4 regions of the Sphingomonas sp. ID0503 genome follow, and region 1 is predicted to be linked to each of the others. Evidence: predicted binding sites of a transcription regulator. Region 1 holds the regulator's gene; each other region holds the start of a gene.
The links. The regulator LexA, encoded in region 1, represses DNA repair genes until DNA is damaged. The targets are predictions, from matches to a motif close to GTTCCNCNCTTGTTCT.

Region 2: ACM608_RS16190 (MmcB family DNA repair protein) is a predicted target of LexA. The motif match lies at 3,212-3,227, and genes of this name have one in related genera.
Region 3: ACM608_RS07775 (ImuA family protein) is a predicted target of LexA. The motif match lies at 3,604-3,619, and genes of this name have one in related genera.
Region 4: ACM608_RS01720 (S24 family peptidase) is a predicted target of LexA. The motif match lies at 2,717-2,732, and genes of this name have one in related genera.

What each region holds. Positions count from the first base shown of each region.
Region 1 covers NZ_JBLZUR010000002.1:1,818,879-1,824,673, forward strand. The annotation lists gene ACM608_RS09825 (nuclear transport factor 2 family protein) at 1-332, opposite strand, end outside; gene ACM608_RS09830 (anthranilate synthase component II) at 441-1,034, shown strand; gene trpD (anthranilate phosphoribosyltransferase) at 1,031-2,032, shown strand; gene trpC (indole-3-glycerol phosphate synthase TrpC) at 2,029-2,811, shown strand; gene lexA (transcriptional repressor LexA) at 2,895-3,581, shown strand; partial or broken gene ACM608_RS09850 (ComEC/Rec2 family competence protein) at 4,114-5,795, opposite strand, start outside; gene gltX (glutamate--tRNA ligase) at 5,750-5,795, shown strand, end outside.
Region 2 covers NZ_JBLZUR010000002.1:3,097,274-3,103,068, forward strand. The annotation lists gene dnaQ (DNA polymerase III subunit epsilon) at 1-379, shown strand, start outside; gene hpf (ribosome hibernation-promoting factor, HPF/YfiA family) at 434-1,006, shown strand; gene ACM608_RS16170 (PTS sugar transporter subunit IIA) at 1,029-1,496, shown strand; gene ACM608_RS16175 (PaaI family thioesterase) at 1,456-1,962, shown strand; gene ACM608_RS16180 (DUF1491 family protein) at 1,959-2,285, shown strand; gene ACM608_RS16185 (cell wall hydrolase) at 2,444-3,079, shown strand; gene ACM608_RS16190 (MmcB family DNA repair protein) at 3,238-3,726, shown strand; gene ACM608_RS16195 (ankyrin repeat domain-containing protein) at 3,737-4,357, opposite strand; gene ACM608_RS16200 (SCO family protein) at 4,385-4,999, shown strand; gene ACM608_RS16205 (YcgN family cysteine cluster protein) at 4,987-5,430, shown strand; gene ACM608_RS16210 (M48 family metallopeptidase) at 5,408-5,795, shown strand, end outside.
Region 3 covers NZ_JBLZUR010000002.1:1,404,485-1,410,279, reverse strand. The annotation lists gene ACM608_RS07785 (AAA family ATPase) at 1-1,641, shown strand, start outside; gene ACM608_RS07780 (UvrD-helicase domain-containing protein) at 1,638-3,542, shown strand; gene ACM608_RS07775 (ImuA family protein) at 3,684-4,409, shown strand; gene ACM608_RS07770 (DUF6504 family protein) at 4,324-5,795, shown strand, end outside.
Region 4 covers NZ_JBLZUR010000002.1:154,097-159,891, forward strand. The annotation lists gene ACM608_RS01715 (TonB-dependent siderophore receptor) at 1-1,765, shown strand, start outside; gene ACM608_RS01720 (S24 family peptidase) at 2,016-2,660, opposite strand; gene ACM608_RS01725 (hypothetical protein) at 2,802-2,936, shown strand; gene ACM608_RS01730 (hypothetical protein) at 2,933-3,175, shown strand; gene ACM608_RS01735 (DNA topoisomerase IB) at 3,338-4,345, shown strand; gene ACM608_RS01740 (mechanosensitive ion channel family protein) at 4,354-5,532, shown strand; gene ACM608_RS01745 (hypothetical protein) at 5,516-5,795, opposite strand, start outside.

The sequences.
Region 1 (5,795 bases):
GCCGGGTTTGGCATCCGCTCCTCATATCGCTGCGGCCCCGGCTTCAGCCCAGCCGCCCACTCCGCCCAACTGCGCGTCACGGCCTTGCCCGAGGCATCGACGCTGGTGACGTTGCCGCGCATATCCACTTGGGCGAGCGCGGCCTGGCCGTCCCGTGCCGCCAGCGCCGCGAACACGGCGTTGACCGGTGCCAGCACGGCGGCTTCCTCGCTCGCTGGTGGTGGCACGGGCTCGCCCGGCGGCAGCTTGTCCGGTGAGGCGATGGCGAGGAGGGTAGCGAGCAGCATCATCAACTCCTGAACGTCGTCATGCTGACGAAGGTCAGCATCCATTCGCGCTCACTCGCCTCTTAGACAAATCGCCGGATAGATCCCAGCCTGCGCTGGGATGACGAACAAGATACGGATGACGTGAGGACGAGCGCTCGCTAAGACCCGGCCATGATCCTGGTCATCGACAATTACGACAGCTTCACCTGGAACCTCGTGCATTACCTGCGCGAGCTTGGTGCCGAGGTGGAAGTGGTGCGGAACGACGAAATCGGTGTCGGCCAGGCGATGTCCTCAGGTGCTGCCGGCTTCCTGATTTCCCCCGGCCCCTGCACGCCGAACGAGGCGGGGATCAGCCTCGACCTTGTCGCCGCCTGCGCGGAGCAGCGCCGCCCGCTCTTCGGCGTGTGCCTTGGCCATCAGGCGATCGGCCAGCACTTCGGCGGACGCGTCGTGCGCGCGGCCCAGCTGATGCACGGCAAGACCTGCCCGGTCGAACATGATGGCACGGGGGTCTTCAAGGGCCTGCCCACGCCGTTTACTGCCACCCGCTATCACTCGCTGATCGTGGCGGAGGAAGATCTGCCTCCGTCGCTCCTCGTCAACGCGCGCGCGCCGGACCGCACCGTGATGGGCTTCCGCCATGCAAGCCTGCCGATCCACGGCGTCCAGTTCCACCCGGAAAGCATCGCCACCGAACATGGTCACGACCTGATCGCCAACTTCCTGCGTGAGGCGGGCGTGAAGGTGCTGGAGCGGGCGTGACCACGATCACCCTCCTTCCCGACCCGTCATCGCCACTCGACGGTGCGACGGCGGAGGCGGCGTTTGCCGACATCCTCGACGGCAAGGTCGAGGCGGAGGTGATCGCGCCCTTCCTCGTCACCATGGCGGAGCGCGACGAGACCAGCATCGAGATCGCCGCCGCCGCGCGCGCGCTGCGCGCCCGCATGATCCGCGCGGCCGCTCCCGCCAACGCAATCGACGTCTGCGGCACCGGCGGTGACGGCGCGCACAGCCTCAACATCTCGACGGCGGTGGCGCTGGTCGTCGCGGCCTGCGGCGTACCGGTCGCCAAGCACGGCAACCGCGCCGCCTCCTCAAAGGCCGGGGCTGCGGACACGCTGGAGGCGCTCGGTCTCGATCTCGATCGCGCCGCAGAGACGGCGGAGGAGAGCCTGGCCGACCTCGGCATCGCCTTCTTCTTCGCGCAGAAGTACCACCCGGCGCTCGGTCGCCTTGCGACGGTCCGCAAGGCAATCGGGCGGCGGACGATCCTCAACCTGCTCGGTCCGCTCTGCAATCCCGCAGGGGTGCGCCGCCAGTTGATTGGGGTGGCTCGGGTCGATTACCTCGAAACGATGGCCGAGGCACTCGAGCTGCTCGGCAGCGATGCCGCGATGGTGGTCGCGGGCGAGGAGAACCTCGACGAGTTATCGATCGCGGGGCCGAGCCGCGCCGTGACGTTGTCGGCGAACGGCCTCGCCTCCAGCAAGGTCACGCCGGAGGATGCCGGGCTGCCCGACCATCCCCTCGACGCCATCAGGGGTGGTGACGCCGCCTACAACGCCGCCGCGCTGCGCCGCTTGCTGGAGGGTGAGCTTGGGCCCTATCGCGATGCCGTGCTGCTCAATGCCGCTGCCGCTCTGAAGGTGGCCGGTGAAGTCTACGGGCTTCGCGACGGAGCCGAAGAAGCCGCCGAGGCCATCGACAAGGGGCTGGCCAAGGCGCTGCTCGACTGCTGGATCGACTTTAGCCGATGACCTCTAACCGTTTACAAGCGATCCTTCAGACCAAGTATGAAGAAGTGGCCGTGCGCAGGCCGCAGGGCCTTTCGCACTGGCCTGCTCCTTCACCGCCGCGCGGCTTCCAGCAGGCGCTACGCACGAAAGTCGAGACCCTTGGGACCGGGCTGATTGCAGAGATCAAGAAAGCATCGCCTTCTAAGGGGTTAATCCGAGGGGATTTTGACCCGCCTGCCCACGCCCGCGCTTACGAGGCCGGTGGTGCCGCCTGTCTGTCGATCCTCACCGACGAGCCGTATTTCCAGGGGAGCGCCGATTACCTGATCGCCGCGCGTGCCGCCTGCGGGCTCCCCTGCCTGCGCAAGGACTTCATGGTCGATCCGTGGCAGGTGGCGGAGGCGCGGGCCATGGGTGCGGACGCGATCCTGATCATCGTCGCGGCGCTCGACGACGGGCAGATGGCGGAGATCGAGGCGGCGGCGATCGAACTCGACATGGACGTGCTGGTCGAGGTCCACGACGCCGCCGAGATGGCGCGCGCCGCCGGCCTGCGGTCGCGCCTGATCGGCGTCAACAACCGCGACCTTCGCGACTTCACCGTCGACATCGGCCGCACCATCGATCTCGCCGCGCTTGCGCCCGAAGGCAGCCTGATCGTCGCCGAGAGCGGCCTTGGCAGCCGCGCCGATCTCGACCGGCTGGCCGAATATGGCGTGCGTGCCTGCCTGGTGGGCGAGAGCCTGATGCGGCAGGCGGATGTCCGGACCGCGACCGAGCGCCTGTTGACCGGCGACTGAGTTCGCCCCAAGCGAATGTTGTTGACAGCATCGCGGAACATTCACTACCTGTTCCACATTCGTTCCCGAGTGAGGGCACCGACATGCTGACGCGCAAGCAACACGACCTCCTCTGCTTCATCAGCGACCGTCTGGCGGAGAGCGGAGTGTCGCCTTCGTTCGAGGAGATGAAAGAGGCGCTGGACTTGAAGTCTAAATCCGGCGTGCACCGCCTGATCAGCGCGCTTGAGGAGCGCAACTTCATCCGCCGCCTGCCGAACCGCGCCCGCGCGCTGGAAATTCTTCGGCTGCCTGAGGGAGTTCCGGCGAAGAAGGCGGCACCTGCGGCCGCGAACACCAACACGCCGGTGAAGAGCGAAGTGCCGGTGACACCGCCGGTTGCGGCCAACGACGTGATCGAGATTCCGCTGCACGGGCGTATCGCGGCCGGCATGCCGATCGAGGCGCTGGAGGGGCAAAGCTCACTCTCCGTTCCCGCCGCCCTCCTGGGCCCCGGTGAGCATTACGCCCTCGAAGTTTCCGGAGATTCGATGGTGGAGGCCGGCATTCTCGACGGCGACTATGCGCTCATCCGCCGCGTCGATAGTGCGAGGGAGGGCGAGATCGTCGTCGCTCTCGTCGATGACGCCGAGGCCACGCTCAAGTATTTCCGCCGTGAGGGGCAGATGGTGCGCCTCGATCCGGCGAACCGCGCCTATGATCCGCAACGCTACGCCCCAGCGCAGGTGCGGATCCAGGGCCGGCTGGCCGGGCTGTTGCGGCGGTATTGAGCCGGACCGCGCGCCAGGGGTGATCGTCGCGCGGCAGACGTGCTGCCGTTACGCGGACACGGTCGAAGTCTATGGCCAGGCCGCCGGTCTCCGCGAGGAGCGTTCGGTCGGCCTTAATCCATCTTGGGCGGCAGCTGCGCGGCAGTCGCCGGTCGCTAACGGCAATGTCGGCCATCGCGCAGGCTCGATTGGTTTGGCGGATCGGCGCGAACTGGTCGCTGCGGCTCGCCAGGACCGTCCAGCTTCGCCCACCCCGCGCGACGCGCGCCATGCAGAAGTCGCGGGTGCAGCGGGCGTTGGGGAGCATTTCGAGATCGAGAAGGGCTTCGTCGCTGCCGGCAATTTCGGCGAGCGTGTCGCGGGTGTAGTCTCGGGCACGGGGCCGAAGCAGGGCGAAGCGTCCATCGGATGTCCGCAGCGCCAAGTGCTGACCGTCACCCGTGACGAGGAGGTCCGGCGCAGGAGTCATGAGAGCCATTGCTACTCCGATCAGCGCCGGTGCCAGGCCCCATAGGCGCAGGCGTGTGCGCCACAGCGCAAGCCACAGCCCGCCCGCCACCATCAGAGCGAAAGCGGCAGGCGGCATCGACGGGAGAGCGGCGACCGCGCCCGGTGCGTCGCCGGCGGCACGGGCGATGGCGAGCAGCGCCTCGATTGCCAATCCGGTCGCCCACCATAACGGCGCGCCGAGGCCGATGATGTCGAGCAGCAGCGCCACCGCCTCCAGAGGCATGATGACGAAGGTGCTGAGGGGGATGGCGACGATGTTCGCGAAAGCGCCGTAGAGGCCAGCCTTATGGAAGTGGAACAAAGCGATCGGGGCGAGCGCCGCTTCGATGAGGAGACCGGTGGCGATCAGTCCGCCGAGCGCGCGCAGGAGCCGCCATCCCCTACCCTCTTCCCGGCGCGCGAGCAGGCGGCGGGTGAGCGGGAGTTCGTGGAGCGCCACGATCGCGGTCGCGGCGGTGAAGCTCATCTGGAAACTGGGACCGGCCAGCGCCTCCGGCCAGAAGACGAGAACGAGCAGCGCGCCCGTCGCCACCAGCCGCAGGGTGATCGCCTGCCGCCCAAGCGCAAGGCCGCCGAGGACGAGGAGTGCGGCGATGCACGACCGGACTGTCGGCACCTCGCCGCCGCTGAGCAGCGTGTAGCCGATCGCGGCGACGGCCCCCGCTCCGCCCGCAATGAGCGGCAGCGGCCAGTGCAGCGCAAGACGTGGGCTAAGCGCGAGGAGACGCATCGTCAGCAGGATCGCCGCGCCGACAACGGCGGTGACATGCAGACCGCTGATTGACAGAAGGTGCGCGAGACCGCTGCGCCGCATCGCCTCGGCATCCGCGTCCGCAATCGCGCCTTCGTCTCCGGTCACGAAGGCGGTAGCGATGCCGCCGGGCGAGCCGGGCAGTTGCGCCTCGATGTGGCGGGAAAGCTGCGCCCGCCATTGCGGCAGGCGGGAAAGGCCGAATGGCGGCTCACCCTTTGCCGTGATCGTAACAGGGGCAAAGGCCCGACCGGTCGCGCCGATGCCGTCGAACCAGGCAACGCGGGCGAAGTCATATGCGCCCGGCAGAACCGGCTCACCTGGCGGCATCAGGCGGGCGCGGAGCGACAATGTATCGCCGATGCTAAGGCCGGCAGGCACATCCTCCTCTGCCACATTCACACGGGCGCGGGCGGGTGGACCGCCCGCCGTGAGCGGTGTGGCGATCGTCAGGCGAATGAGGCCGCGTGCCGGCAGGCCTTCGACGCGCTCGACCGGACCGGACAGCGTCACGACACGGGGACGATCGAGGCGCGGAGCGGCGACCCGCTCCGCCTTGGCCCAAATCGCGAGGCAGCCCAGAACGGCCGCGAGTGCGCCTATGAGGATAGCGCGCGAGAAGCGGCCACCATGGCCCGAAGCACCGGCGGCTACGCCGATCGCGCCTGCGATGGCGAGGAACCCGATCCAGCCGTCCTGTGTCGGAACCGCGAACCAGGCCGCGATGCCTGCGCCAAAAGCGACCGGTAGCCAAAGCGGCAGATGGTCCCGCTCCGCCTCCAACACGGCTTCAATCCGCGCGTCGGCCCGTACCGGCGACGTGGTTTGAAGCAGGCGGAGGGCTATGCTAGGGGCCGTGCCGATTTCCTGGGCCTTCGGATGATTTCGGGGCCGATCCTTGGAGAATATGCGCTTGAGCGCAAGCACCCCGGCAGCGGCGGCCACCCCGGTCG
Region 2 (5,795 bases), 1.3 Mb from region 1:
CCATCCCCCGGTGTCGATGTTCCGCATGGTGGATACCGTCGCCATCGCGCGCAGCCGCCATCCCGGTGCCAAGCACAGCCTCGATGCGCTCTGCAGCCGTTATGGCATCGACCGCTCGCACCGCGTGAAGCACGGCGCGCTGCTCGACGCGCAGCTGCTCGCCCAGGTCTATGTCGAACTCACCGGCGGGCGGCAGATCGGCCTCTCGCTTGCCGCGAGCGCCAGTGCGGACCCGCTCACCACCATCAGCTTGGCCCCGCGCGCCCGGCCCTACCGGGCGCCGCGCCCTCATCATGCGTCCGCGGCGGAACTCGCCGCGCATGCTGCGTTTGTATCCTTGTTGACCGATCCGCTCTGGCCCGTGCCGGCGGCCGGTTGACGCGTTACGGTCGAGCGGCTTAGGGCCGCCCGCCTTCTGGCAAGGAGAACAAAAATGGAAATCCGTGTCTCTGGTCATCAGGTCGACACCGGCGATGCGCTCCGCGCGCATGTTGAAGATCGCCTGAACGCCATCGCCGACAAGTACTTCTCGCGCGCGATCGCCGCGACGGTCACCTTCGGCAGCGGCCCTCACCAGAACGGATTCAACTGCGACATCGTGGCCCATGTCATGCAGGGCGTCATCCTGAAGGCGCATGGCCAGGATCAGGTCGCGCATCCCGCCTTCGACCGCGCGGCCGACCGCATCGAGACTCAGCTGCGCCGCTACATGCGCCGGCTGAAGGACAAGGCCGCGACCCCAGCGGGCGCGATCGATGAGAATGCGGGCTACACCGTCTTCGGCGCTCCTGCTGAGGAGGCGGAGGTCGAGACTGCCGACAATCCCCTGATCATCGCCGAAACGCGCGTCGATATCCCCGATGCGAGCGTGTCGGACGCGGTGATGATGCTCGACCTGCGCCATACCAATGCGCTGATGTTCCGGAATAGCGGGACAGGAGCGTTCAATATGGTATATCGCCGCAACGACGGGACGATCGGGTGGGTCGAACCGGCGCGCGCGTAGGTTTCTCCCCAGACCGGTCTTGATGGAAGATTTCAGCGACATTCTCGCGCCGGGCGCTGTGCTCGCCGAACTGGCCGTGCCGAACAAGAAGACCTTGTTCCAGCACCTCGCCAATTCGGCGGAACAGATCATCGGCGTCGACCAGAAACTCGTGATTGACCGGCTGGTCGATCGTGAGCGTCTGGGCTCGACCGGTTTCGGCGCGGGCGTCGCGATCCCGCACGGCAAGATCGAGGGGCTGCCCAAGGTCCGCGCGCTGTTCGCCCGGCTGGCGCAGCCGATCGATTTCCAGGCGATCGACTCGATGCCGGTGGATCTCGTCTTCCTCCTGCTCTCCCCGCCCGAAAACGGGGTGGAGCATCTGAAGGCGCTGGCCCGGGTCAGCCGCCGGCTGCGTGACCGCGCCTTCGTCGCAAAGCTTCGCGGGGCGGTCAGCCAGGATGCGCTCTATGCGCTGCTCGCCGGCGGCGAAGCCCGCAACGTGGCCTGACGCCTTGAGCGGCTCGCCGGAGACCGGCGCCGACGCGCATTTCCGCGCCCTCGAACGCCTCTACCGCGCGGCGCCGGTCAACAATCTGTTCGAATCGACGCTGGACATCCCTGAGGAAGGACACGCGCGTATCCGTTTCACCATCGACGAACGGCACTACCATGCGGCCGGCGCGGCGCATGGCACCAGCTACTTCAAGATGCTCGATGATGCGGCCTTCTACGCGGCAAACAGCCTCGTCACCGACCGCTTCCTCCTGACCACCGCGTTCAACCTCCTGCTCACCAGCCCGCTCACCGCCGGTCCCGTCGTCGCGGAGGGCAAGTGGATCAGCGGCCGCCGCCGCGTCTTTGTCGCGGAGGCGCGGCTGGTCGATGCGCATGGGGAAGAGGTGGCGCGCGGCACCGGCACCTTCATGCGCTCCAAGATCCCGCTCGCCGGTCTGAAGGGCTACGCCCAGGCGTGACGGCACGGCTAACCGCGCGCGTCCTCGTCTCCGCGATCATCCGCAAGGCGCAGGTCGAAGGCGGTGGCGCGACGGTGCTCGCCAAGGGCGACGAACAGGCCGGTGCCGTGCTGATTGCCTGGGTGGACCGTGGCGTTCACCGCGCCTTGCTCGAACGGCTGCTGGGGAACGACGGAACCTACGCCTGGCAACGAGTCGGCTCCGCCGACTCTCCCGACGCGTACCTCGTGCGCCGCCGCCGGGCGGACCCCGATCTCTGGGTGGTTGAACTGGATATCCCGGACGGCGAACGGTTCGCCGCTGAAATAACCGGCATCGGTTGACGCACCGCAGCACGGCGGCAGATGGCAAATCTGATACCAAGGCGCAGGGCCGATCGTGTTTCATGGCACGGGACGGTCACCGCAGTCGGGGGGAAGATCGGGGGCGGGGTATGGCGTCCCTTTGGTTTGATCGACCCACCGCATAGATAAGTATGTGAATGTCGCTAGACCTTCGCGCCGCGCTTTTCGCGGTCGCCAGCTTCTGCGTGCTCGGGCTGGGCACTGTTTCAGCACCTTCGGTTGCGGGCAATTTCGTCCCCGCGGTTCTGACCAGCCCTTCGGTTTCGACCGACTTCTCCGCCAATAACGACCAGGTTCCCTTGGAAGTTCCCGCAGTTGCCGGGGACCCCGCGATTGGCGAAATGCCGACGGTTAAGGCCGCGACCCTCGCCGGCCTGGTCGAGCAGCGCGCCGATCATGAGGCGGACGACCGAGACGAGGCGTGCCTCGCCTCTACCATCTACTACGAGGCGAAGAGCGAGTCGCTCGAAGGCCAGCTCGCCGTGGCCGAGGTGGTCATCAATCGCAGCAAGTCGGGCAAGTTCCCCGCCGGGATCTGCTCCGTCATCACCCAGCCTAGCCAGTTCGGCTTTGTTCGCGCCGGCCGCTACAATACGCCGCCGCAGTCCAGCGCCGCCTGGAAGAAGGCCGTCGCCATCGCCCGCATCGCCATGGATGGCGAATGGCAGTCGGAGGCGTCCGACTCGCTCTACTTCCACGCCGCCCGCGTCCGCCCCAGCTGGCCCGGCGCCAAGCGCGTGGCTCAGATCGGCGCGCATATCTTCTACCGCTGAGGTCCGAGCGACCACTTCCCACCCCCGTTCGCCCTGAGCTTGTCGAAGGGCCAGCGCCACCGTCGCGCTAGCGCTTCGACAAGCTCAGCGCGAACGGATGAGCGGTCTCTTTCTAAGCATACCCTTGGCCTTGTTCCCCGCTTGTTCTAAGCTGCCTCATGGCCTCCGCCTCCATCCAGCCCTGCTTTGACGACGCCCCCGCCGGCGCGCTGGCGGTCGCTCGCGGGGTCACCCGCCTGTTCTTCCGTCACGATTGGATGGCGATCTGTGAGGTGCCGCTTGGCAATAACCGCCGCGCGGACATCATGGCGATCGGCCCGGACGGCTGCATCACCATCGTCGAGATCAAGGTGGCGCGCGGCGATCTGCTCGGCGACCGCAAATGGCGGGACTATCTCGATTATTGCGACCGCTTCTACTGGGCGGTTCCGACCGGCTTCGACGCCAGCCCGCTCCATGGCACAGACTTCGCGCCCGACATCGCTGGCCTGATCGTCGCCGATCGCTATGACGCGGAAATCGTGCGAGAGGCCGCAAAGACCCCGCTTGCCGCGCCGCGCCGCAAGGCTGAAACGCTCCGCTTCGCCCGCCGCGCCGCCCGCCGGGTGCTCGGCGCGCTCGATCCCAGCCTTGAGGGGCTGGACTGATCGCAGCCGGTTACTTCAGCACCGGCCCTATACTGGTTGCCTTCTTCGGCTTGGCGGCATCCAGTTCCTTGATGATCGCCTGCGACCGGCCGTCACGCTCGGCATAGGCGCGCGCCGACATGCCCGCGCCGGTATCGGCCTGGTTGGGATCGGCACCGCCTGCCACCAGCACGCGCACGCTCGCCAGATCGCGGTTCTGCACCGCGCGGATCAGCGGCGTCTCGCCCGATCCGTTGCCGAGATTCGGCTGTCCGCCAACCGACAGCAGGGTCTGGATGCCCTCCGCCCAGCCGACCGTCGCGGCGAGCAGCATCGGCGTGTTGCCCGTCTTGTCCTTGGCATTCGGATTGGCACCCTTGCCGAGCAGGAAGCCGAGCCAGGTATTGTCCCGGCGCTTGGTGACCAGGTGCAGCGCGCTCTCGCCGGTGTTCAGGTCGCGGGTGTTGATGACCGATCCGCCGCTTCCCAGCAACTCCATGGCCTTCGCGCCGTCCGCGTCCTTCACCGCCTTCAGGAAGTTGTAGGAGGGGGAGAACTGTGCCGTCGCTGGGATCGCCAGACCGAGGCCCGCCACCACCGCCGCGACCGATGCCGCCTTCCCCCAACGCTTCGATGCCACATCGCCCTCCATTCCTTGCGCCGGCCGGATTAGCAGAGCATGGCTGGCTCCGCCATGAATGCAGCTCTCCTTTTCAAGACCTTGGCGTTCGCCGCGACGCTCGCGCTGGCATCCTGCGGTCAGCAGGCCAATACGGCCGCCGAGGCTCCGCTCGCTGGGGCCAGACTGGGCGGTCCCTTCACGCTTACCGATCAGGACGGGCGCACCGTCACGCAGAAGGCGTTCGCCGGCCGCTACGTCCTCATCTACTTCGGTTACACCTTCTGCCCGGACGTCTGCCCGCTCGGCCTCCAGACGCTGAGCCAGGGCCTCGCCGCCTTCGAGAAGAGCGCGCCCGATCGCGCCGCCGAGGTTCAGCCGGTGTTCGTCACCGTCGATCCGGAGCGCGATACGCCCGCCGTGATGAAGCAGTACGTTGCCGCATTCCACCCGCGCCTGATCGGCCTCACTGGCACGCCGCAGCAGATCGCCGCCGTCGCCAAGGAATACGCCGTCTTCTACAAGAAGGTGACTCAGGAGGGCGCCACCGGATACCTGATGGATCACAGCAGCGCCGCGATGCTCTTCGGCCCGGACGGAAAGCCGATCGCGCTGGTGCCGCAGGATCTGAAGCCCGCCGATGTCGCCAAGGTGCTGGACCAATGGGTGCGCTAACCGGCCGCTTCTGGGAGGAAAAGCGCCTCGACCAGCTCTCCCGCGAGGAATGGGAGTCGCTCTGCGACGGCTGCGGCAAATGCTGCCTGCACAAGCTGGAGGATGAGGAGACGGGCGAGGTCTTCCCCACCAACATCGCCTGCCGCCTGCTCGATCGCCGCACCGCCCAGTGCAGCAGCTATCGCAACCGCCACGCCTTCGTGCCCGAATGCGTGCGCCTCACGCCCTCGAAGCTGCGCAACATCGACTGGCTGCCGTCCAGCTGCGCCTATCGCCTGGTCGAAGCGGGCAAGCCGCTCCCCGACTGGCACCACCTCATCTCCGGCGATCGCGAGGCGATCCACCGCGCCAAGGCCTCGGTAAAGGGCTGGACGGTGTCGGAGGACGATGTTGGCGATTTTGAAGACCATGTCATCGAAGGCGAGCTCTGACCTCCTCTTCACCGGCGGCGCGCTCACCCGGCCGCTGACGGTGCGCCGTCATGCCCGCGCGCGGACGATGCGGCTGGTGGTCGATCCGCGCGACGGCACGGTGCGCCTTACCCTTCCACCCCGCGCCGCCCTCCGCCCCGCACTCGCCTGGGCGGAGGAGAAGCGCGGCTGGATAGAGGCGGCTTTGGCGAAGGTCCGGGTCGCCGCACCGCTGGGCGACGGCGCGACCCTCCCGTTCGAAGGCCGTGACCTCACCATCCGCTGGTCGCCCGACCACGGTCGCCGCGTGCGGGTGGAGGGCGACGTGCTCTTCGTCGGCGGTCCACCCGAGTCGCTCGCCCCCCGCATCATCCGCTGGCTCCGTG
Region 3 (5,795 bases), 410 kb from region 1:
ATCAAGATCGATGAGATCGCCGCACAGCGCGATTTCGCAGATGCGTCGGAGCGGTCCTCCAGCTCGGAAGATGGCTACGAGCCAACAACACGTCGCTTCAAGCGCCGCCTCTCAGATCAGCTTCGATCCTATTACGACCGCCACCTCGACCCGGCGAAGACGCCATCTGAGGAAGACTTCGAGGCCTTAGGCGCAATCCAAACGGCTGAGCAGAGCTTTGACAAACGCTTGCAGGTTGGATTTGCCGCCGCTTTCGCGGAACTAGAGGATCTCGGCTATCCTGGGATTACAAATCCGAAGCTCAAAATTTCAACGCTCCTCCACGCGACTGACGGGCTTAAACACAGCTCGGCGGTACAGTACCAAATTGCTGATCCTACCGGGGACGGTTCAAAGCTCCTGAAGCTTCCAGAAGACTATTCGGGTCTAGGCTATCAAAATCTCATCGCAATGGTCTTCATGCTCATGGGATACCGAGATGAATGGATGCGAGTTGGAAAAGCCTCGGCCGAAGCAGACCTCACGCCGCAGGATCAAATTCCACCGCTACATCTCGTTCTTGTCGAGGAGCCTGAAGCTCATCTCCACGCGCAAGTCCAGCAGGTCTTTATCAACAAGGCCTACGCGCTTCTTCGAAAGCACGATGATCTCGGTGAGAAGACAGCCTATTGCACTCAGCTCGTAGTGAGCACGCATTCGAGCCATGTCGCGCACGAGGCGGATTTCGCCAACCTTCGCTATTTCCGGCGACGGCCGGCCACCTCCAAAGAGGACATTCCCACCACCACGGTTGCCAACCTGTCGTATATATTTGGGCCGGGAGACGAGACAAAGCGGTTCGTGCGTCGATATCTCAAAGCGACCCACTGCGATCTTTTCTTCGCAGACGGCATCGTATTCGTGGAGGGTCAAGCTGAGCGCATCCTTGTCCCGCACTTCATCCGGCATCATTTCCCGGAACTGGCGCGGCGCTACACGACACTTCTCGAGCTTGGTGGCAGCCACGCGCACAGCTTCAGGGATCTGGTCGATGAATTGGGCTTGGCTACGCTGATAATCAGCGACCTCGACGCCACGGTCGCAACCAAGGTTCCTCTGAAGACTGGCGGCGAGACAACGCGGTGGAAGGCCGCAAGGCCTAAGGTCGGCGCAAACCAGAAGTCCGCCAATCAGGTGCTGAAGGAGTGGCACCCGCGAAAGGAGAACATCGACGATCTGATAGCGCTGGAGCCGGAACAGCACGCAGCGATAACGACCGAAGGGTATGCGCTCTACGTCGCCTACCAAAAACCGGTTCCGATCGCAGGCGGTGACGGTAGCCCGCAATACATAATTCCGCGCACCTTCGAAGACGCTCTCGTGCTCGAGAATCTGGACGTAATTTCTGCTGTTGAAGGGTCCCGTACTAGCGACAGCATCAAGGAAATCGTCGCAAGTGGTGTGACCGGAGACGAGCTCGAAGATGAACTCTTCGAACTTCTGAAAACGGCCGAGAAAGCGGCATTCGCGCTGGACTGCCTGATGCTCAAGGATCCAACCGCGTTGAAGCCACCCGAGTATATCCGTGCAGGCCTCAAATGGTTCCAGGACGCAGTTACCCGCGAGATTAGCGACAGCGTGCCTACGGGAGCTGGAGCATGAGTTTGCTGGAAATTGAGCTCGGTCCTCCGGAAACGGACGATAGTGTCGATCGTGAGATTAAAGCCTGCCTCGACCCCGGCGCTCCGAAGAGTTTTTTCCTTTATGCCGGCGCGGGATCAGGGAAGACGCGCTCGTTGAAGGAGGCGCTAGACTACTTCCGCGATAGCTTCGGCGCTGGCTTCAGGCGTTCTGGGAAGAAGGTCGCGGTCATAACATATACAAACGCGGCGGCAGATGAGATTGCCGCGCGCGTTGGTCAGGACGCGCTGTTTCCGATTTCCACGATTCACAGTTTCTGTTGGAGCCAGATTGGGACACATCACACGGACATCCAAGCCTGGCTGCTGAAGACTCTTCCTGAGGATCTGGCGGAACTTCGAGAGAAGCAAGCCAAGGGCCGCGCAGGCTCGAAAGCTGCTCAGGATCGTGAGCGAGCGATTGCATCGACGATCAAACGTCTCGAATGGCTCGCTACGCCAAGGCGCTTCACCTACAATCCGAACGGCGACAATTTCGGCGCGGATTCACTATCGCACTCGGAAGTTCTCAAGATCACATCCTCATTCATTTTGTCCAAGCCTTCGATGCAGGCGGTTCTTGTCAACAAATATCCATTTCTATTGATCGACGAGAGTCAGGACACGAACAAGTCGCTTGTAGAGGCGTTCTTTTCCCTCGCAGCCTTGCACAAGGGAAAATTCGCGCTCGGTCTCTTCGGAGACACAATGCAGCGCATTTATTCCGACGGTCATCCTGAGCTAGGACAGAACATTCCTGCAGAATGGGCTCGTCCCGTTAAACGGATGAACCACCGGTCGCCGCGCCGGATCGTTCAACTCGGCAACGTCCTCCGGGCCGCCGTCGATGGGCAGACGCAAATAGCCCGAGACGACAGCGCGAAGGGTGTCGCCAGGATCTTTATAGCGCCTGCCAGCACCTCAGATAAACCCGCCGCTGAGGGGCGTGTTCGCGAGCGCATGGCCGAAATTTGCGGCGACGACGGCTGGAACGACGATGCTTCCGTGAAGACGCTGACGCTCGAGCATCACATGGCGGCATCCCGGCGCGGCTTTCTCCCAATGTTTCAGGCTCTCGACAGCGACTCCAGGCTTGGGACTGGCCTTAGAAAGGGCGAACTCGCGGGCCTCCGCTTGTTTACGGAGCGAGTGGAGCCGTTGTTAGCCGCGGCTCAGGCAGGAGACCGCTTCGCAGTCATGGCCCATTTAAGAAAGACTTCACCGCTCCTGAAGCGAAATGCTCTGGCGCAGACTCCTTCGCCGGGCGACCCTTTGGCCCCTATTCGAGCGGCCGTAGATGAACTGACCGCAATTGCGTCATCCGAGCCGGAGGCGCGCTTCTTAGACATTCTAGAATGTACAGCGAGGCATGGGCTATTCGAGATCCCAGCCGCTCTCAGACCATTTGTAGACGCAGAGGATTCTTCGAACCCTGCTTCGATAACCCCGGAAGAAGCAGTTGAAGAAGAGCCGGAAGAGGAAGCAGAAGCTTCACCTTCCAGCCTTCAGGCTTGGCGAGCGTTCCTGGAGACCGCGTATAGCCAAGTGAAGCCGTTCGCGGAATACGTCAGCGACAAAGGTCCATATGGCACTCATCAGGGCGTGAAGGGACTTGAGTTTGATCGGGTCCTGGTTGTTCTGGATGACAGCGAAGCAAAAGGCTTCATGTTCTCGTATGAAAGGCTTCTGGGCGTAAAAGCGACAACAGATCGGTCGGATGGCGGGGAAACTGGTGTCGATCGCACGCGTCGCCTTCTCTATGTCACATGCACGCGAGCACAGAAGAGCCTTGCTTTGGTGGCTTACACCGAGAGCCCGGACCTTCTGGCTGCTCAGGTTCAAAAACAGGGATGGTTCGCCGCCGATGAGATCGAACGGCTATGACCACACCCGGCCGTAAGTCGCCCTGTGCAGACTCGGCCCTTGACTCACGGCTCTGAAAGTTAGAACAAATAGAGAACATGATGCTAAACCCGTCCCCGGAGGTCAACGAGGAATTTGCGGCCCGAGCCCGCCATAGAGTCGTTGCGCGCGCAGATCGAGAAGATCGAAGGCAGAGGCCGGCGCGTGAAATCGGTGCTTCCGTTCGGGATCGCCGAGATCGACTCGCGCCTTCCCAGCGGTGGCCTCACGCTCGGCGCACTCCATGAAATTGCCGGCGGCGGCAACGGTGCCGTTGACGGTGCGGCCGCCGCTCTCTTCGCCGCCGGGATCGCAGCGAGAACCAGGGGCAAGGTTCTTTGGGTCATCACCCGGCCCGATCTCTTCGCCCCAGCGTTGGCGCAGGCGGGCCTTTCGCCCGATCGCGTGATCTACGTCGAGGCGGGCAACGACAAGACCGTGCTGGCCTGTGTCGAGGAAGGCTTGCGCCATGGCGGCCTTGGCGCCGTCGTCGGCGAAGTCGCACGGCTCGACATGACCGCATCGCGGCGCCTTCAGCTCTGCGCCGAAGGCAGCGGCACGATCGGCATCGCATTGAGGCGCTGGCGCCGGCAGACCGAGGCTTCTGATTTCGGCCAGCCGACGGCCGCCGCCACCAGGTGGCGCGTGTCCGTCATTCCCTCGGCGACCCTGCCGGTGCCCGGCGTCGGCCGCCATCGTTGGCTCCTCGAACTCATCCGCGCCCGTGCGGGCGAAAGTGCAGATTTTGAAGTGGAGGCGTGTGATGACACGGGTCGTCTCGCTCTTCCTGCCGAGCTGGTCCACCGACCGGCTCCGGCGGAAGGCTGGCGACGCGGCGCCTCCGGCTGAGGCGCCGCTCGCCTTGATAGGCCGCGACGGGAGAAAGCAGGTGGTGCTGGCGGTTGACGCCGCGGCCCAGTCCGCCAACGTGCGCGTAGGGATGCCCGCGACCAAGGCTCGGGTTCTCGTGCAGAACCTCGTGGTCCGCGACCACGACGAGGCGGCCGACGCTCGAGCTCTCGACCGCCTCGCGCTGTGGATGCTCCAGCGCTACGCGCCGATCGTCGCGGCCGATGCGCCGGACGGGCTGGTGATCGATTCGACCGGGGCCGATCATCTCCATGGCGGAGAAGACGCGATGCTGGCCGGCCTGGTCGACCGGCTTTCCGCTTCCGGAGTGTGCGCCCGTGCCGCTATCGCCGACACTTGGGGCGCTGCGCACGCCCTGGCCCGCTATGCCGCTAAGCCGATCGTGGTTGCGCCACCCGGTCACGGCAGCGCGATCTTGGCCGGTCTGCCACTGCCGGCGTTGCGCCTCCCGACAGATATGACCGCAGCGCTCCATGTTCTCGGGTTCGAACGCATCGGGGATCTTCTCGCGCAACCGCGCGCTCCGCTCGCCCTGCGCTTCGGGCCGCAGCTCGGTCGCCGCCTCGACCAGGCCCTGGGATTGCTCAGCGAACCGATCGATCCGATCCGTCCTGACGAGCTGATCGAGGTAAAGCGGAATTTCGCCGAGCCCATCGGCGCGGCCGAGACGATCGCCCGCTATGTCGGCAAGCTGGTTGTCCAGCTCTGCGCCGAACTGGAAGCCAAGGGCCTCGGCGCCAAGCGCCTCGACCTGATCTGTCACCGGGTCGACAATCGCATGCAGGCCGTCCGTGTCGGCACCGCCATGCCGGTGCGCGACGTGAAGCGCCTAACGCGCCTGCTGACCGACAAAATCGAGACGATCGAGCCCGGCTTCGGTATCGAGATTCTGAGTCTCACCGCGACGCTCGCCGAGCCGCTCTCGCAGAAGCAAACGCTCACAGCCATGGTCGACGATGGCGCGCCGGATGTCTCCGACCTAGTCGACACGCTGATCAACCGGGTTGGCGAGCGCTGTCTCTACCGGGCGGCTCCGGTAGCCACCGAGGTCCCCGAGCGCTCAGTACGGCGCATTCCTCCGATGGCGCCCGAGACCGGCGCGAGCTGGCCGGGTCATTGGCCACGACCATCGCGACTGTTGGCTTCGCCAGAACCGATCGAGACTATGGCGCTTCTGCCCGACCATCCTCCCGTCGCCTTCACCTGGCGGGGCATCCGCCGGCGTGTTCGGCAGGCTGACGGACCGGAACGCATCCGCGGCGAATGGTGGCGACGCGATTCCGAGCTGACGGCCGTGCGCGACTATTTTCGAGTCGAGGATGACGCCGGCGAGCGCTACTGGATCTTCCGCTCCGGCGACGGAGA
Region 4 (5,795 bases), 1.7 Mb from region 1:
CTTCCAGGTGGACGGCATCGGCCTGCCGCTGCTCGGCTCCGGCATCCAGTTCGGCGATCTCGACACCATCCTGTTCGACCGGGTCGAGGTGGTGCGCGGCGCGGACGCGATGATGACCGGCATCGGCAACCCGTCCGCGACCGTCAGCTTCGTCCGCAAGCGGCCGCTCGACACCTTTCGCGCGACAGTGACGGGCGAGGTCGGGTCCTGGGACGAGCGGCGGATCGAGGCGGATGTCTCTGTCCCGCTCACCAAGGACGGCACGCTCAGCGCCCGCGCGATCGTCGCCCATGAGGAGCGCGATTCTCACCTCAACTTCAACCACGTCAACCGCGACGTCTATGCCGGGCTGATCGCCTGGTCGCCGGTACAGCCCCTCCGCATCACCCTCGGCTATGCGCGCCAGCGGAACGAGGCGGATGGCGTGCTCTGGGGCGCGATCCCGCTGATCTATACCGACGGCGGCCAGGCCGATCTGCCGCGTTCGACCAGCACCGCCCAGCCCTGGACCTACCGCAACGTCACCGACGAGACCGCGTTCGGAGAGGCGGCGCTCGACCTCGGCGGCGAATGGTCGGTGCGCGGCGTCTTCACCTATCGCCATGTCGATGATCGGTCGAAGCTGCTCTACGCGACTGGCCTCTACGATCGGGATACCGGGCTTGGCGTCGATGGCATGACCGGCATCTACCCGTCCGACAACAAGCAGTATCTGTGGGACGCCTATGCCTCCGGCCCGTTCAGCCTGTTCGGACGCAAGCACCAACTCGCCTTCGGCTTCTCCGCCGGACGCGGAAAGCTCTACGAGTACGAGGCGTTTTCGGACACGATGTTCGACTATCCGTCGGTCTACACCTGGGACAAGCTGACCATCCCCGAGCCGGACTATCCCGAGGCAACGCGGCAGACGAACACCACCGATCGTCTGACCCGGGCCTATGGCGCGGCGCATATCGACATCGCCGATCCGGTGAAGGCGGTGGTCGGGGCGAGCGTGATCTGGCTGAAGTCCACCGGCGAAAGCTACGGCACCAATCAGGCGCGCAAGAACAGCAAGGTCGCACCCTATGCCGGCCTGACCGTCGATGTGGCGGACGGGCTGAAGCTCTACGCAAGCTACACCGACATCTTCAATCCGCAGATCGAGGTGGACGTCACCCGCCGCAAGCTCGATCCCGCCAAGGGCACCAGCGTCGAGGGCGGGGTGAAGGCGACGGCCTTCGGCGGCCGGCTCTACGCCACGGCGGCAGTGTTCAGGTCGAAGCAGAAGGGGCTGGCGGAATATGCCGGCAGCTTCGACGACGGGAAGGACTATTACGTCGGCGTCGACACCAAGGCGAAAGGCGTCGAGTTCGAGATCGCCGGGCAGGTCACGACCAACTGGACGGTCAACGGCGGCGTCACCTTCCTGTCGATCAAGGACGAATTCGGCGACAAGACCCGCACCTTCGCCCCGCGTCGCAGCCTGAAGCTCGCCAGCAGCTATCAGGTGCCGGAATGGCGCAATCTGAAGGCCGGCGTCATGCTGCGCGCGCAGAGTCGGACCGCCAATGCGGACGATACCGGCAACGGCTTCCTCCTGCGACAGAAGGGCTTCACCGTCGTCGACCTGTTCGCCGGCATCAACGTCCTGCCCGATCGCCTGCGCGCCAGCGTCAATGTCGATAACGTCTTCGACAAGAAGTACCTGAACAGCCTCGCCTGGGGCCAGGCCTTCTACGCCGCCCCGCGCGGCGTGCGGGGCAGCCTGAGCTTCATCTACTGAGGCGGGTCAGCGGCGTCGTTGAGCGTCGCCGCGCCCGCCTCAACCCCTGTCACATACCCCAACCCGATCGGGCTGAGCCTGTCGAAGCCCCAGTGACACGCTCGGCACGGGCCCCTTCGACTGCCTGCCTGCGGCAGTCGCTCAGGACAGGCTTCGACAAGCTCAGGGCGAACGGCGTTGCGGATTGTTTCCTGCCCGCCGATGCGCAACCATTCTTCCGGACTCGAACAGGCGGCGCGCCGCATCCGACCTACCGCACCCGCCGCCCGGCCCAGATCACCCGCCCGAGAACCTCGATCTCGCCCGGCCCGGCGGTCCACGCCTCATAACGCGGGTTGTCGCTGCGGATCGTGTAGCGGCGGGCGACCGGGTCGACGGAAAGGCGCTTGACCAGGATCTCGCCCGCCTGCCGCAGCACGGTGATGCCGTCGCGGGGGCGGTCGCCGGGGGCGAGGCGTTCGACCAGGATCTCGTCGCCATCGGACAGGGTCGGCTCCATCGAATCGCCGCGCACCTCGATGATCGACAGCCCCTCGGTCCGCCCGCCGGTCAGGTCGCGCAGCCAGGCGCGGCTGAAGGCGATGCGGGTGAGCGGACGGTCGTCCATGCCGCCGATGCCGAGCCCTGCCGAGGCGCGCACGTCCAGCCGGTCCACCGTGACCAGATCGGCCGGCGGCGGCGCGGTCGGCCCGCCCAGCAGCGCCTCGTCGATGCCGAGATAGCGGGCGAGGGTGCGGCGGTCGGCCTCGTCCAGTTTCTTGGGCACGCCACGTTTTACGAACTGCTGGATATAGGCCGGGTTGCGGCCGAGCACGCGCGACAGACCGGCATAATCGGCGCGACGCTCGTCCACGAACGCCTCCAGAACTTTCCTCGGATCCGACACCTCAGCCATGCCGCTCACCCTATGGATAGGATTTTACCTAGACAAGTAGGAAATAGCCTCCGACAAGAACAAACATGGAACGATTGGAGTCGGGAGGCATGGGTTATGGAGCTTTGGCCGCGCATCCGCCGCTATCTGCAGGCGAGCGGAATGACAGAGACGCGATTCGGGCGGGAGGTCGCGCGCGACCCCCGGCTGATCTACGACATGCGCCGTGGCCGCCGGATCGGCGCGCGGATGCGGCGGCGGATCACGGTCTGGCTCGACTTGGCGGAGCGGGCGTGACCGGCCGCCGCGCCGATCCCCAGCGCGCCATCGCCCGGACGCTCCGCGCGATGGGGCTCGGCACCTTCGCGCTCGCCCCGCTCGGCGGCTGGGCCTCGGGCCTGTTCACCGGGGACCGCCACCGGCTGGAGATCGCGGCCGGCACCCGCAGGAGGCGTCGCGCCTCGCCGACTTCGCGGAAGCGGTGGGGGAGATGGAATGGAGCGTGCCCGGCCATATCGTCGCCGACGTCGCGGTGATCGCCTTTGATGGCGCGCAATTGGCCGCCGAAATCCTGACTATCGAGGACTGAGGGGACGATTTTTCGCGATGACGTAGCGCAAACTTGGTAAACTTCCGGCGCATCCGCCCCCATCGGCGGGCCGCCGGAACAGCGCCGACTCTTCGGCGTTCCCGAACCCATGCTCTGTTATGTGGACGACTCCGCACCCGGCATCACGCGCGAGCGGAAAGGCAATGCCTGGGCCTATTTCACCCCTAAGGGAAAGCGGATCGAGAAGCGCAGCGAGATCGACCGGCTGAACGCCATCGGCCTGCCGCCCGCCTACACCAATGCCTGGTTCTGCCCGTCGCCACACGGCCATATCCAGGCGACCGGCATGGACGACAAGGGCCGCAAGCAATACCGCTACCATGTCGATTTCCGTGCGCAGCAGGAGGCGGAGAAATACGGCCGCTGCGCCGATTTCGGCCGCGCGCTCCCGGCGATCCGCGCCCAGGTGGAGGCGGATCTCGCCTCGGGCAAGCTCTGCAAGCAGCAGGTCGTGGCCGCCGTCGTCCGCATCCTCGATCTCGGCAAGGTCCGCGTCGGGAACGACGCCTATGCGGAAAGCAACAAGAGCTTCGGCGCGACCACGCTCCGCGATCGCCACGCCACCTTCGGCAAGGGCAGCGTCTCGCTCCGCTATATCGGCAAGTCGGGCAAGGAGCAGAAGATCACCATCGCCGACGCCAAGCTCGCCCGGCTGGTGAAGCGCTGCCAGGACATCCCCGGCCAGCGCCTGTTCCAGTACCTCGATTCGGCGGGCGAGCGGCATCCGGTCACCTCCGGCGACGTCAACGAATACCTCAAGCAGGCGAGCGGCGGCGACTTCACCGCCAAGCATTTCCGCACCTGGGGCGCCTCGGTGATCGCGTTCAAGGCGCTGGTCGATGCGGGCGAGAAGGGCATCAAGATCAAGCAATTGCTGGAGCCGGTCGCCGAGGCGCTCGGCAACACGCCCGCGATCAGCCGCAAGTCCTACGTTCATCCCGCGCTCATCGCACTGGCGACAGGAAAGCCCGCACCGGAGATGGCGGACATCCAGCTTCCCCGCGCGGCGCGTTACCTGTCGCGAGAGGAAAGGGGGCTGATCGCCTTCCTCGACCACCTATCCACGGAACAGGACTGCGCGGTCGAGGCCGCCTGACACCGCCCATGCAGAACGATACGAAGCCATCCCCGTTCGACGGCAGCGTCTACGCGCGCCAGATCGAGGCCTATTGGGACCAGACCGTCCGGTGGGTGCTGGCGAACGGGCTGGAAATACTGGTCGCGGTGGCGATCGGCGCGGTCATCGTCGCGGCCATGCTCGGCATCCGCCATCTCGCGCTCCGCTTCTGCCGATCCCGTTTCCACGCCCATTGGCCGCGGATCATCGCCAGCGCGGCGATCCGCACGCATATCCTCTTCATGGTGGCGGTCGCCGCCCGGCTGGTCGGGGGCTATGCCGATCCGCCCGCCGCCGTCGAGCGGACGATCGAGTTCTTCTTCACCATCGCCGCCACCCTGCAGGTGACGATGTGGGTGCGGGAGGTGGTGCTGGGCACGGTCGAGCATCGCGCCTCGGGCATGACCAACCACTCGAACCTCGGCAGCGCGATCGGGCTGATCCGGCTGATGGTGACGATCGTCCTGTTCGCCGTCGCGACGCTGATGATCCTCGACAATCTCGGCGTGAACGTGACCGGCCTGATCGCCGGACTCGGCATCGGCGGCATCGCCATTGGTCTCGCCGCGAAGGGCATCTTCGACGATCTGTTCTCGGCGCTGTCGATCATCTTCGACCGGCCCTTCTCGGTCGGTGACACGATAAAGTTCGGCAGCACCATCGGCACGGTCGAGGCGATCGGCCTCAAGACCACGCGCGTCCGCGCCACCACCGGCGAGGAGGTGGTGGTCAGCAACACCAACCTCCTCGACAAGGAACTGCACAACCTCAACCGGCTGGAACGGCGGCGGCAGACGCTGGCGATCGGGGTCACCTACCAGACCAGCCCGGAGAAGTGCGAGGAGGCGGTGCGCCTGATCCGCGAAGTCGTGGAGCGGGAGCATTGCACCGTCGTCGTCTGCGCGATGAAGGATTTCGGCGCCTCCAGCATCGACTTCGACGTGCAGTTCGACATTCCCGACGCGCTCGGCAGTCCGCCGGTGGTGAAGCACCGCGTCGTGCTCGGCATCCTCAAGGCGTTCAACGACGCCAGGATCGACTTCGCCTATCCCACTCAGGTCACCTTCACCGCCGCACCCGACGGATCGATGGTAATGCCCTATGCGGAAGGACATGATGGCGAAGGCCACGCGCCCCCCGCTGCGAGGGTCAAGGTCGAGGAGTGACCCGCAAGTGGACCGGGTGACGACCCTCGACAAGAAGCGCCACCACCGGCCCGTTCTCGTCGCGCAGTTCGGCGGGCCAGTTCTCGCGACAGGCGACGGCCAGGATCTCTGCGCTGGTCCGTGGGACCGTCAAGATGACGGCGGCCTTCCGGTGCGCGGCATAGGGAATGCGACGGTTCCGGGGATGCACAGCCAGCACCGGCTCTCCGCCGCTCGCGTCGAAGGCGGCCCAGGCCGATCCCCCGAGCGGCGCCGCGCGGCCC